2 regions of the Fructobacillus tropaeoli genome follow, and region 1 is predicted to be linked to the other one. Evidence: riboswitches for the same ligand, from Rfam matches in the RefSeq annotation. Region 1 holds a riboswitch; the other holds the start of a gene.
The links. A riboswitch is a leader RNA that binds a small molecule or an ion and turns the genes downstream of it on or off. The one in region 1 is predicted to bind FMN.
Positions count from the first base shown of each region.

Region 2: it holds a riboswitch for FMN, as region 1 does, so the genes downstream of both, ribD (bifunctional diaminohydroxyphosphoribosylaminopyrimidine deaminase/5-amino-6-(5-phosphoribosylamino)uracil reductase RibD) here and FT12353_RS02700 (ECF transporter S component) in region 1, are expected to answer to the same signal.

Region 1 is NZ_BOJU01000002.1:120,342-124,760, forward strand. Features, by position in the region: gene rpsA (30S ribosomal protein S1) at 1-693, opposite strand, end outside; gene cmk ((d)CMP kinase) at 883-1,560, opposite strand; gene FT12353_RS02695 (LysM peptidoglycan-binding domain-containing protein) at 1,579-2,145, opposite strand; gene FT12353_RS02700 (ECF transporter S component) at 2,220-2,801, opposite strand; FMN riboswitch at 2,876-3,012, opposite strand; gene FT12353_RS02705 (pseudouridine synthase) at 3,212-3,961, opposite strand; gene scpB (SMC-Scp complex subunit ScpB) at 3,954-4,419, opposite strand, start outside.
Region 2 is NZ_BOJU01000001.1:248,206-252,624, forward strand. Features, by position in the region: gene ribA (GTP cyclohydrolase II) at 1-416, opposite strand, end outside; gene FT12353_RS01315 (riboflavin synthase) at 409-1,011, opposite strand; gene ribD (bifunctional diaminohydroxyphosphoribosylaminopyrimidine deaminase/5-amino-6-(5-phosphoribosylamino)uracil reductase RibD) at 1,013-2,071, opposite strand; FMN riboswitch at 2,224-2,354, opposite strand; gene glnA (type I glutamate--ammonia ligase) at 2,478-3,830, opposite strand; gene FT12353_RS01330 (MerR family transcriptional regulator) at 3,968-4,306, opposite strand; gene polA (DNA polymerase I) at 4,338-4,419, opposite strand, start outside.

The DNA.
Region 1 (4,419 bases):
GTCATGTGAGATTTCAGAAACGTGAACCAATCCGTCCACGCCGCCCAAGTCAACGAAAGCACCGAAGTCAGTCAAACGAGCAACAGTTCCTTCAACAACTTCGCCAACAGTCAAACGGCTGAATGCTTCAGCCAACTTTTCGGCACGTTCTTGGGCTGCAACAGCCTTACGTGACAAAATCAAACGAGCCTTGGCTGGGTCGATTTCGATTACTTCTGCCTTGATGTCTTGTCCCTTGAATTGGTTCAAGTCTGAAACAAAGCGTTCTGCAACCATTGATGCAGGTACGAAACCACGGATACCAGCAACGTCAACAATCAAACCACCACGAACGGCGTTGATAACCTTTGCATCAACAACATCACCTTCGTTAAATGACAATGATTCCCAAGCCTTGCGGGCTTCCAAGCGCTTCTTTGACAACAAGTAGGCAACGCCTTCCTTGTCACTCGTTACGTTCGAAACAACAACAGTTTCGATGGTGTCACCGACCTTCAAATCGTCGGCCAAGTTGACGCTACGATCGTCAGAGTACTCACGCGCTGGCACAACTCCTTCTTCTCCGGTGTGAAGACCGATAACTGCTTGGTTATCGTTGTCGATTGCTAGCACTTCGCCAGTTACGACGTCCCCTACCTTAATTTGGTCAGCACTTTCCAGAGCTGCTAATAATTCGCTGTTAGTATCACTCATGACGTCAAACGTCCTCCTACAATTTACACTTATAAGGGTATTTTATCAGAGAGTAGCTGATTTTCCTAGTCTAATTTTAAAAAAAATTAGACTAGACCAACTACTTCGTCAAAATGTTTCGTAAAAACACGAACCGTTTTCCCTATTGCTTTCTATTTTAACAGATTTTTCTAAAATAAAAAGACCACCTTACTGGTGATCTTTGATAATTTGCTTGATTGTGGCCACGACCTGGTCAATACTTTGGCCAGTAGTGTCGACCGTTAGCGCATCTTCGGCCTTTGTCAGCGGTGAAATGGCGCGATGGGAATCCTTATAATCCCGCTCCTCAATTTCCTTTTTCAGGGTTTCCAAATCAGGGTTCATGCCTTTGGCCTGATTTTCCTTGAAACGACGCTCAGCGCGCTCATCGACTGAAGCAATCAAGAAAATTTTCACTTGAGCATCTGGCAAAACGGTTGTGCCAATATCACGGCCATCCATGATCACTGGTTGCTGATCAGTCAAAGCGCGCTGGCGGTCAACCAAATCAGCTCGAACTGCCTGATAGGAAGAAACCAAAGAAACGTTGTTCGTAATTTCAGTTGAACGAATTTCTTCCGTTACTTCTTGCCCATTCAACAAAACGTGTTGCACTGGTTCGCCCGGTAAAAAGGCGATTTCAATCTTTGGTAGCAAGGCAACAATCCCCGCCTCATCTTCGTATGCAAGTCCCGCCTGTTTGGCCGCCAAGGTAATGGCGCGATACATCGCACCAGTGTCAACGTAAACATACTTTAAATCGGTCGCTAAAATTTTAGCAATCGTTGATTTTCCAGCTGATGCTGGTCCATCAATTGCAACTTGAAAATGAGCAGGTTGAGTCATAGGGATTAAAATTTCCTCTTACTTAATTCTCAAAGCTTGTCCAGCAAACTTTGAATAGTTTTGAGCAGTAACACCAGGATTCAAAGCATAAATCTCGTCAGTGGTTGTACCATGAGTTACCGCAAAGTTATAGAGCGTTTGGTTAGCACCCAAGGTCGCTGTATTGGCAGCCGCCGCAGAAGCCGCTGCTTGGTCATCACTTGACTGGGCTGCCTGGCTTTGACTTGACTGCGCAGCAGACTCAGCTTGGCTAGCCGATGTAGCTGATTGACTAGTTGCCTGACTAGTTGAAGACTGAGCAGCGCTGGTTGCATCAGACGATTGTGAACTAGCAGAAGACATTGCCGACTGGCTAGTTTTTTTGGAACTATTAGAACTAGATGTTGTCTTCACCGTTTTTGGTGAATTTTTCATCAATCCATAAACAGGCGCCGACGCTAATAAGACTAACGACAGCAAGACCAAAATCACAACTAGACCGCCGTGACTCTTTGGCCGTGGTTCTTTTTTAGGCTGCTCCTGATTTTCATGCTGGCGATCAAAACGTTGCCGGCGTGATAATGTTGGTGCTGTTTGGTCGTTCATTTTCAAGACCTCCTATGAGTTCGTTCTTAAATCAAGTCTAACACGGAAGGTTGCTTGAAAATGATAACCTTTTCTTAAGAACGAAAGCTTTTCTTAAAGGGTGCCAAGATTGCAACAACCATCACAGAAACGATAAACCAAATCAAACCTTCCAAAAGATTGAATGGGACAACCATCCCCCACAAGTAAACTTTGATGCCAATGAACTTAGCAATATCGAAGTTTGCAAAGCGGGCGTAGAGCGGAATCGCCCAAACAATGTTGGCTAAATAAGCCACCACGGTCATCGCCACAGAGGCAATAACCGCACTAACGGATTGCCATAACCACTTTGGCCAGCGAACTTCAGCCTTGACCATGACTGCCAAAACCAACAAGAATGTCAAAGCAATCACAAGGTTAACTGGCATTCCAATATAGGTATTGGCCCCTTCGTTAAACAAAATCAGCTTCAACAAGGTCCGAATCACCAGCACCCAAACGGCCGAACCGAGCCCTAACCAGGAAAAAGCTAAGAAGGCTGGCACGATTGAAAAGTCAATTTTCAAAAAGGATGCACTGGGAATGATCGCAATTTGCGGAAAAATCGTGAGTGCAAAGGAAATTGCACTGAAAACGGCGACCAGGGTGAGTTTTTTAGTAGTGTTTCTTGTCATTTTCTACTCCTCTGGGCCTAAAAAAGGCCCTACTTCACCCGGGGTAAAATAAAGGCCAGCAAAAAAGACTGTACTTTAAACTTCTTTATACCCGACTGTACGGTCGGCTCTGGATTCAAACCAGATCAGCTGCCATTTGGCAGGTCGCGGGCTCATCAGCTATCGCTGCTTCACCGCCGGTTGGGACTTTCACCCGACCCCGAAGTTTTATATTATATTTGAAACAAGAAATAGTATAGCACAGCTCAAAAAATTTGCCAAGAAAAAAGGCATTTTTACCGTCATAAAAAGCCCTTAACATGGGTTAAGGGCTTGATATTATCAAGACAAATCGGTGTCTGCCGAAAACTTTAAAAAACGAATTTTATTTTCAGCGGTTACGCCATAACTAATCTTTCAGCAAATTTTTCTTACTTGCGGCGCAAGAACCGGTAATCACCGGCCTTCAGGCGCTTGACTTCATCATGCTTTAAGTCACGGAATTCACCCGGCTGTAAACCGATCAAGTCCAAGAAAGCGTAGCGGTCACGGCGCAACTTTTCAACCGGCAGACCAACGGCAGCCAGCATATCCTTGACTTGGTGGTTACGACCTTCATGAATCGTAATCGTGACAAAGGAAACCTTCTTATCCTTATCGGCCTTTTCGATGGCTACCTTGGCAGGAGCAGTCTTCTTGCCTTTCAGAACAATTCCTCGCTTTAACGGTGCCAATTGTTCCATGGTTGCCAATCCCTTGACCTTGGCCGTGTAGACCTTATCAACCCGACCCTTGGGGTGCATCAACTGGTTGGCCAAATCACCATCATTGGTAAGCAAGAGCGCACCGGTCGTATCGTAATCCAACCGACCAACCGGATAAACCCGGGCAGTTACATCATCTAAAATATCTAAAACCGTTTGCCGGCCCTTATCGTCATGGCTAGTAGTCACAACGCCACGGGGCTTATTTAGCAAGTAATAAACATGCTTCTCCTGCCCATCAATTGGCACACCATCGACCTTCACTTCATCTTGGCGGGTCACTTTTGTGCCCAATTGGCTCACGATTTGGCCGTTAACCTCAACTCGGCCTTCTAAAATCATGGTTTCGGCGGCCCGTCGGGAAGCAATTCCCGCTTGAGCAATCACCTTTTGTAGTCGTTGACTTTCTTCAGGCATTTTCGCCCTCCTTTTTTGTGGCAACCGGCTGTTCATCAGTCGGTGTATCGTGTTCTTCTTGCGTGGCTGTTGTGCCTTCTGCCATCAGCGACAATTGGCCCTCATCAGTTGGGCTTTCAAGAATAGTATCCCCCTGATCATCAATTTGGTCAAAGAGCGCCACCTCGGCCTGCCCTTCTTCATCAAGGGTGACATCATTAATATCTGGTAATTCCGGCAAATCAGCTAGCGATTCCAAACCGAAGTAGTCCAAAAAATCAGCGGTCGTGCCGTACAAAATCGGCCGACCAATTTCTTCTTTCCGGCCAACCGATTCGATTAACTGGTGCAACAGTAGCTTTTGAATTGTTCCAGCCGAACGAACACCACGAATCTGATCAATTTCAACACGGGTAATTGGCTGCTGGTAGGCAACAATCACCAAGGTTTCAAGTTGTGCCTGGGTCAACTTAGTGTTA
Region 2 (4,419 bases), on a different contig from region 1:
TGTCGTTCCTTCAAGCCACCGGCCGCTGCTATCAAAGGAAAAATATGGCCCGGTCGGTCAAAATCAGTCGCTTTCGCCGAAAGATTAGCCAGTTCCCTTAATGTCTGTGCCCGATCATTGGCCGACACACCAGTCGTTGTAGCCACATGGTCGACCGCGACCGTAAACCGTGTGCCAAACTTCTCACTGTTCTGCTGGACCATTTCTGGCAGGTCAAGATTTTGCGCCCGGTCGGCTGTCATCGGCGCACAGAGAACGCCCCGACCGATTGACAATGCCTGGTTAATTTTGGCCGGGCTGGCCAAAGCGGCCAAGCCAACCAAATCGCCTTCATTTTCACGACTGTGATCATCTTGAACAATAATCAATTCCCCTCGCTGCAGTGCTGCAAGGGCTCTTCTAATTTTTTCAGACATGGAGGGCCTCCCGCCGTTGGCTGTACTTGGCTAAAATATCTGTTTCGACATTAACGAAATCGCCAACCTGCTTCGTGCCAAAGGTTGTGTTTGCCTGCGTTATCGGAATCAGACCAATGGTGAGCACCGGACCGGCAACTCGAACAATCGTCAGAGACGTTCCGTCCAATGCCACTGACCCCTTGGAAACGAAATACGGCCAGAGACTTTCATCCTCGACCTGAATTTCCAGTTCAATAGTCTGCCCCACTTTCGTTTGACTAATAATTTTGCCCCGGCCATCGACATGGCCCAAAACAAAATGACCGTCCAATCGACCAGCCAGCGGTAAACTTTTCTCAAGGTTGACCCGGTCCCCAACGACCAAATTGCCAAACGTCGTTTGCGCAACCGTTGGCGCCATAATCTCAAAACGCGCCTGCTGGTCTGATTTATCAACGATTGACAGGCAAACACCGGTAACCATAATCGAATCTCCCAACTGACTATCGTCAAAGAACCCCGCCGGTCCCTGGATGGTATAAGCATAATTTTGACGGTCTATTTCTTCCACCGCCGTAATGCGGCCAATCGCCGCCACAATTCCTGTAAACATCTTAGTGAACCTTCCGCTCAAAATGAAAATCAATGGCATTGCCAACAACCTTGGTCGCTTTCAATTGACCACCAGCCGCTGCGATTGCCGTTGGCGACAAGCCCTGAACCCCGACTGAACCAAAACGACTCGCCGTTTGATATAAATCAAAACTTTGCCAAGCCTGCTCCTTTAAGAAAGCCTTGATGATGGTTGGCCCGCCTTCAACTAACAGTGATTGACAACCGCGTTGCCCTAGGTCAACCAACAATTCCTGCAAGTCACCCGACCATTCTTGTACTTGGTCAAAGTCCCGCACAAAGTCCTTATTTTGACTATAAATCAGCGTTCTCGTTGCCCACTGGCCGGCGGCCACTTGCTTCTGCAGCCTGCCCCGCCGATCCAAAATCACCCGTAAGGGTTGGTCATGATCAATTTTCACGAAACGAACCGTTAAGGCCGGTTGATCAACTAGCGCCGTTTCGGAGCCAATCAAGATCGCACTTTGTCGGCCACGCAGAGCGTGGATGGCTTGATCAGCCACTTGGTCCGTGATTTTCGTTTGTTGGCCCTGCTTAGCCGCTACCCGCCAATCGCCACTCTCGGCTAACTTCAACTGCACATAAGGTTTGCCGGTCTTGTGATAATAGACAAAAGCGGGATTTAACAGCGCCTGCCGGTCAACATCGGCCCCTTGCACATCGACTTCAACACCCGCCGCCTGCAGGATAGCAACTCCACGGCCATTGACCGCCGGATTTGGATCCAGACTGCCAATCACCACTCGACCAATTCCGGCATCAATCACCGCTTGTGTACAGGGGCCCACCTTTCCCTGCCGGCAACAGGGTTCTAAACTGACATAGAGGGTCGCTGATTTTAAATCAGTCCCCGGCTCAACCTGGGCCAAGGCATCAACCTCAGCATGGCGGTCACCGTAACGATGATGGTAGCCCTGACCTAAAACCTGGCCATTATGGTCCACGATAATCGCCCCCACCCGCGGATTTTTCCATGTGTCCTTTGGGTTCGCCTGTTTTGCTAAGGCGATTGCCCAGGCTAAACCAATTTCATCATTCATTTCGACTCCGATCCACTCCGGGCATAAAAAAACCGGTGTGATTTAAAATCACACCGGAGCAAATCGAAATTAGATTCTGCAAATAAAGACTTCAAGCGCCGTCTTCGTGTCGCCAAAAGGACGACAAAAAACTAGCTAAAAAAGCCCTCTTTGTTTATCTTCTCCCATCCAGACTTTACTGTCGGTTACAGAATCTCACTGTATCAATCAATTGCTTGAGTCACGGACTGAGGCTTACGCCATCACCGTCGGTCGGGAATTACACCCTGCCCCGAAGATTTATATTATTTTTTCTTAGTGTAGCACATCCTACTTTTGAAAAACAATCCTAAAATTAGAAAAAACGAGGACTGATTTATTCAAAGACAATAAAAAAACCGACTATCAGCCGGTTTTAAAATATTGATTAGTAGTTCATGAAGTAGTTATCCAATTCCCACTGTGAAACAAATTGACGGTATGAAGTATATTCAATCTTCTTAGCTTCAATAAACTTATCAGTAATGTGTGTACCGATAGCATCGATTACAACATCATCATTAGCCAATTCATCAAGGGCAGCCAACAACGTATCAGGCAAGTTCACGATGCCAGCCTTCTTACGTTCGTTTTCATCCATCAAGTAGATGTTCTTATCAACGTGAGCTGATGGTTCCAACTTGTTGTCGATACCATCCAAACCAGCTGACAAAATAGCAGCCAAGGCAGTATATGGGTTAGTCGTTGGATCAACTGAACGCAATTCCAAACGAGTTGCCAAACCACGTGAGGCTGGTACTCGAACCATTGGTGAACGGTTTGATGCTGACCAAGCAACATAAACTGGGGCTTCAAAACCAGGAGTCAAACGCTTGTATGAGTTAACCGTTGGGTTAGCCAAGGCAGTCAAGGCTGGGGCGTGCTTCAAGACACCACCCAAGAAGTGCATAGCCGTGTCAGACAAGCCCAAGTTCTTGTCAGCATCGTGGCCATCAAAGACGTTCCCGTCCTTGTCAAACAAAGACATGTTCGTGTGCATTCCTGAACCGTTAATACCTGAAACAGGCTTTGGCATGAAGGTTGCGTAGTAACCGTTATTACGAGCGATTGTCTTTACAACCAACTTGAAAGTCTGAATCTTGTCGGCCATGTCAACGGCGTCTGAGTACTTGAAGTCAACTTCGTGCTGACCAGCAGCAACTTCGTGGTGGGCAGCTTCAACTTCAAAGCCCATCTTTTCAAGCGTCAAAACGATTTCACGACGAACGTTTTCACCGCGGTCCAATGGTGCCAAGTCGAAGTAGTTTCCATGGTCATTTAGTTCCATGGTTGGTTCGCCCTTTTCATCCAATTTGAACAAGAAGAATTCAGGTTCCGTACCAACGTTGAAGGCAGTAAAGCCTTCAGATTCGGCACGGGCAACGGCATCCTTCAAGGCAATTCGTGGGTCACCCTTAAATGGTGTCCGATCCTTTGAGTACACGTCCGCAATCAAACGGGCAACTTTTCCACCATGTTCGTCGGTCGCCCATGGGAAGATCATGAACGTTGACAAATCAGGATAGAGGTACATATCAGATTCGTTAATCCGAACGAATCCTTCAATTGAAGAACCGTCGAACATCAGGTCATTGTCCAAGACCTTGTCCAGTTGTGAAACTGGCACTTCAACGTTCTTGATAGCGCCCAAAACGTCAGTGAATGTCACGCGAATGAATTCAACTTGTTCGTCTTGAACGATTTGCTTAATGTCTGCTTTGGTGTAAGAAGGTTTTGCCATTAGAAACTCCTTTACTTGGCTGCTATAGTGGGTACATTTTTTCTTGGCTGAAGGCTTTCTCCAGCCAAGCTGGCCAGCTGGTCAGCTTTTTTCAATCATCAATTCATTGTTCACATTTGGTCAATTAACCGACCAAATCAGTGGTTATTAAAGCGGGCGATTTGAGCAAATTCATCTTGCAACGAGCGGCGCAGGCTACTATCAACGCCGGCCTGTTGCTGATTTTTCCGTTCGGCTTTGGCAAAGAGTTCTTTAATATCGGCAGTGGAATCACCAGCATCAAGGTAGTCCTTAATTTGCAAGAGCCGATCAATATCGTTTAAAGAAAAACGGCGTTGACCACCCTTACCCCGTTTTGGAGTGATTAATTCGTGCTGTTCGTAGTAACGAATCTGGCGGTCGGTTAGCAGGGTCAACTCGCGGACGGTTGACATCGGTAAAACGGCTCGGTTACGTTGCAATTCAGAACTGGACATGAAAAACTCCTTTCAGCTGGTGATGACCACCTTACTTGGCTTCGTACCAGGTTGGACCGGCATGGTCCTCAACTTTCAATGGTACGGACAAAGAAACGGCAGAATCCATCACG